Regions from separate parts of the Agrobacterium fabrum str. C58 genome, predicted to be linked through region 1. Evidence: predicted binding sites of a transcription regulator. Region 1 holds the regulator's gene; the other holds the start of a gene.
What was found. The regulator LexA, encoded in region 1, represses DNA repair genes until DNA is damaged. The targets are predictions, from matches to a motif close to TGTTCNNNNTGTGTTCNG.

Region 1 (2,406 bases):
GCGCCATAGGTCTGGAAACGGAACGCCACCGGGCAGAAGAAAGCGTCGACCGCCGTGAATTTCTGACCGGCTAGAAACGGTCCGCCGAATTTTGCGAGGCCTTCACTCCACAGCGCATCGATGCGCTTTATATCGGCCGCAAGCCCGGCATCACCGGCTTTGGGTTTTACGCGGATGCCGACCGACATGGGGTAGAGATTGCGAAGCGAGGAAAATCCCGCATGCATTTCACTCGCCGCCGAGCGTGACCAGGCCCGTGCCTGCTTGTCGCCTGCCCAGACGCCCTGATGTCTCTCGGCGAGATATTCGGCAATCGACAGCGTTTCCCAGACCGTCACCCCTTCGTCGACGAGGCAAGGCACCTTGCCGGTCGGCGAAAAGCTGGAGAAGGAAACACCTTCGCCAAAGGGAATGAGTTTTTCATCAAAGGCGATGCCAAGCGTGCGCATCAAAACCCAGGGCCGCAATGACCATGAGGAATAGTTCTTGTTGGCAATATAGAGATCGTACATGGCGTTTTCCCCGATAGAACGCACATTTCTACACCTGCTAAGGAGCCTTGGAATATCGCAAAGAATCCATGGCTCCCATAAGGCCAATTGATGGAGGGGCCGTCATACACGACGGAATTTCGCAGCAACGAGTGCGTTTGCCAATCTCACAAAGAAAAGGCGCATCAATTCAACGGAACGATGCGCCATTCATTTCGAAAGCCAAATCTACCCGTGAAAACCTATTCGGTTTCAGTAATACCGGCAGCAGCCTCCAGCTATCAATGGTAACGGCGTATCAACCCGACCAGCTTGCCCTGAATCTTCACCCGATCCGGTCCAAAAATGCGGGTCTCGTAGGCAGGATTGGCCGCTTCCAACGCGATGGACGCACCCTTGCGGCGGAAGCGCTTCAGCGTGGCTTCTTCATCATCCACCAGCGCCACGACGATATCGCCCGGATTGGCGGTATTACCGTTGCGGATGATGACGGTATCGCCATCAAAAATCCCGGCCTCGATCATCGAATCGCCTTTGACCTCAAGCGCGTAGTGCTCGCCCGAACCCAGCATGTCCACCGGCACGGCCAAATCATGGGTATTGTTCTGGATGGCGGAAATCGGCACACCGGCAGCGATACGACCCATGACGGGAATGGTGGCAGCTCCGGCGAAATCATTGGCAGGCGCCTTCACGGCAGGCGCCGGTTCCGGCTCCTTCGGTTTTCCAAGGCTGCCCTCGATGACGCTCGGCGAAAAGCCGCGTTGCGGCCTTGCGCCCGGCGTATAAGCCTCGGGCAGTTTGATAACCTCCAGCGCTCGCGCCCTGTTAGGTAGCCGGCGAATAAACCCGCGCTCTTCGAGCGCGGTGATCAGCCGGTGGATGCCGGATTTGGAAGCAAGATCGAGTGCGTCCTTCATTTCATCGAAGGAGGGCGGCACGCCGGACTCTTTCATTCTTTCATGAATGAAGAGAAGCAGTTCCTGCTGTTTGCGCGTGAGCATGAGGAAAACACCCTTGAGAATCGTCGTTGAAGTCGCGAAACAAATACAGAACGAACACTATATGTTCCATATGTGTTCCGCAATCCCCTAAAATTTCGTGAAGGATGCATATCGAATCCTGATTCAATCTTCGAAACATGAAGAGATCAGGCCGATGATATAAGTAGCGTTGGGAATAGACGCCGGTCGGGGATTCCGATCGATGAAATTGTCGCGGGAACAGTTTCCAGGTCAGATCACGACCTCGGAGCCGAAGCGGCCTGAACGCGCCGAAGCAACGCAGAGTGATGGCCCTCTCCGTTGCTTCTTTTATTCGCCTTGAAGCGACAGCCTCATGGCGCAAGGTCGATGACTGCGTTTGCCTGACCTGCTCTTCCGCCGGCTATTTCACGCCGTTGGAGAGGAATGCCTGCAGCTCGGGCGTTTGTGGTTTCTCGAAAAGCTGTTTCGAAGCGCCCATTTCCCAGATCTTACCCTGATGCATGAAGACGGTCACATGTGCGACGCTGCGGGCAAAGCTCATTTCATGGGTCACCAGCAACATCGTCATGCCTTCCCGCGCCAGCTGTTCCATGACGAGGAGCACCTCTCCCGTCAGTTCGGGATCGAGAGCGGATGTCACCTCGTCGAACAGCATGACTTTCGGCCGCATCGCCAGCGAACGGGCGATGGCTACACGTTGCTGTTGTCCGCCCGACAGCATGTCGGGATAAGCGTCGAATTTTTCCGCCAGCCCCACCTGCGCCAACACTTTGCGCGCCAGCACATCGGCATCAGCCCTGGCGACATCCTGCGTTATCTTCGGAGACAGCATGATGTTTTCGCCGACGGTCAGATGCGGAAAGAGATTATAGCTCTGGAAGACGATGCCGACGTCCTTGCGCAACTGTCTGAGTTTGGTCTGGTCCTGC
Region 2 (2,406 bases), 1.1 Mb from region 1:
GCCACGAGCTGAATTTCGGCGGGATAACTGACGCGATGATTGGCCCTTGCGATGATGCATTCGCCAGTTTCCAGCGGCTGGCGCAGCGCATCCAGCACCTGCGGCGAAAATTCCGGGAATTCATCCAGAAACAGGACGCCGTGATGGGCAAGCGAGGCCTCACCCGGTCTGGCGCGCAACCCGCCGCCGATCAGCGCCGCCATGGTGGCGGAATGGTGCGGTGTGCGGAACGGTCTGCGGTCCGAGAGCTTGCCGCCCGATAATTGGCCGGCAATGGAATGCACCATCGACACTTCCAGCAGTTCCGCCACCTCCAGCGGCGGCAGGATGGAAGGCAGCCGAGCGGCGAGCATCGATTTGCCAGAACCGGGCGGCCCGACCATCAGCAGATTATGGCCGCCGGCGGCCGCGACCTCCATAGCGCGCCGCGCGCTTTCCTGTCCCTTGATATCGGCCAGATCCGGCAGATTGACCGGATTGGCGCGGATGGCGGGTGTGGGGCGCGACAGAAGCTGGGTGCCGCGAAAATGATTGGCGAGCGCAATGAGGCTGCGCGGGGCGAGAATATCGATGCCGGCGCCGGCCCAGGCCGCTTCCGGCCCGCTTTCAGCCGGACAGATCAAGCCCTTGCCGAGCGCATTGGCACCGATGGCCGCCGGAAGCGCACCAGAAACCGTACCAATCGTGCCATCAAGATTGAGTTCACCGAGAACCACATATTGGCTGAGCGCTTCCGCCGGTATGGCCCCCAGAGCAGCCATGAGACCGAGAGCGATGGGAAGATCGAAATGCGATCCTTCCTTCGGCAAATCGGCAGGCGCCAGATTGACGGTGACTTTTTTTGCCGGCAAGGCCAGACCCGAGGCGTGCAGGGCGGCCTGCACCCGCTCGCGGCTTTCAGCCACCGCCTTGTCCGGCAGGCCGACAATCTGGATGCCGATCTTGCCGGGTGCGACCATCACCTGCACCTCGACGGGCACGCCCTCTATGCCCTGAAACGCAACCGTATTGACCCGTGCCACCATGGCCTGCCCCCGCAAACCGGCCGCATCATCGGAACTTCATGTTCCATGGCGGCCACTCGCAAGCAACGTGCCACAGCGCAAAGAATAAAACAAGAACACCTAGAGAACAATTTCTCGCAGGCGATGTATTTTAGTTGTATCGAGTTGCACGCACGGAACAAACCGGGAGCGATTGAAATCGCTTCAGAAATCCTGGGCGTCGCGTTTTTTCTCGATCGCATCCCACAGCAGGCTCGCCACATCGGCGCCGCCGAATTTACGCACTTCGCGAATGCCGGTCGGTGAGGTGACGTTGATTTCCGTCATATAATCACCGATCACATCGATACCGACGAAGAGGAAACCGCGCTCGCGCAGGGCAGGACCGATGCGGCGGCAGATTTCCTGTTCCCGCGCCGTCAGTTCCGTCGGCTCAGGCCGGCCGCCGGCGTGCATGTTGGAGCGGGCATCGTTTTCCGCCGGCACGCGGTTGATCGCACCCACCGGCTCGCCATCCACCAGCAGGATGCGCTTGTCGCCCTTTCGGACATCAGGCAGGTATTCCTGGGCGATATAGGGCTCACGGAACATCTGGCCGAACATCTCCAGCAGGGAGGAGAAATTGCGGTCATCACGCGCCGAATGGAAGACCCCCGCGCCGCCATTACCGTAGAGCGGCTTGAGGATGATATCGCCCATCTCATTGCGGAAGCGGGCGATCTCGGAAACGTCCTTGGTGATCAGCGTCTTCGGCATCAGGTCGGCGAATTCGGTGACGAAAATCTTCTCCGGCGAGTTACGCACCCAGGCGGGGTCATTGACAACAAGCGTCTTGGGATGAATCCGCTCCAGGAGATGGGTCGAGGTGATGTAGGCCATATCGAAGGGCGGGTCCTGGCGCAAATGAATGACATCCATGGTCGAAAGATCGACCCGCTCCGGCTCCGACAGGGAAAAATGATCGCCCTTGATGTCGCGCAGTTCCATCTGCTCGACTGTGGCGTAAATCTTGCCATCGCGCATGGAAAGCCGCTCGGGCGTATAATGGAACAGCCGGTATCCGCGCGCCTGCGCCTCAAGGCTGATGGCGAAGGTGGAGTCGCCGGCAATATTGATGCCGGAGACATGATCCATCTGGATCGCGACGTTCTTGATCTTCGCCATGCACATCTTCCTCTTGCAGTATGCGGACGCTTCGCCGGTCCGCCCTGCCCCTTGCTCGCTTTTCAAGCTTCCCGGCAGGACCGGAAGAGACCCCGGAAATGCTTCAGAAAACCCTGAAGATGTAGGGCAGCGACCATTCAAACGCAACTGCTGCAAGCGATGGTTCGTGTGAGTTTTATTGAACCTTCACAATTGCGCCGGCGGAGCAGCACAGGCCCGCCGGCCGGGGGTGAAGACA

Region 2: a site for LexA is predicted at 1,117-1,134, ahead of ATU_RS01490 (YifB family Mg chelatase-like AAA ATPase). Genes of this name have one in related genera too.

The regions. Positions count from the first base shown of each region.
Region 1 covers NC_003062.2:1,389,398-1,391,803, forward strand. Annotated here, with positions in the region: gene ATU_RS06880 (glutathione S-transferase family protein) at 1-512, opposite strand, end outside; gene lexA (transcriptional repressor LexA) at 773-1,495, opposite strand; gene ATU_RS06890 (amino acid ABC transporter ATP-binding protein) at 1,878-2,406, opposite strand, start outside.
Region 2 covers NC_003062.2:302,067-304,472, reverse strand. Annotated here, with positions in the region: gene ATU_RS01490 (YifB family Mg chelatase-like AAA ATPase) at 1-1,025, opposite strand, end outside; gene gshB (glutathione synthase) at 1,209-2,168, opposite strand.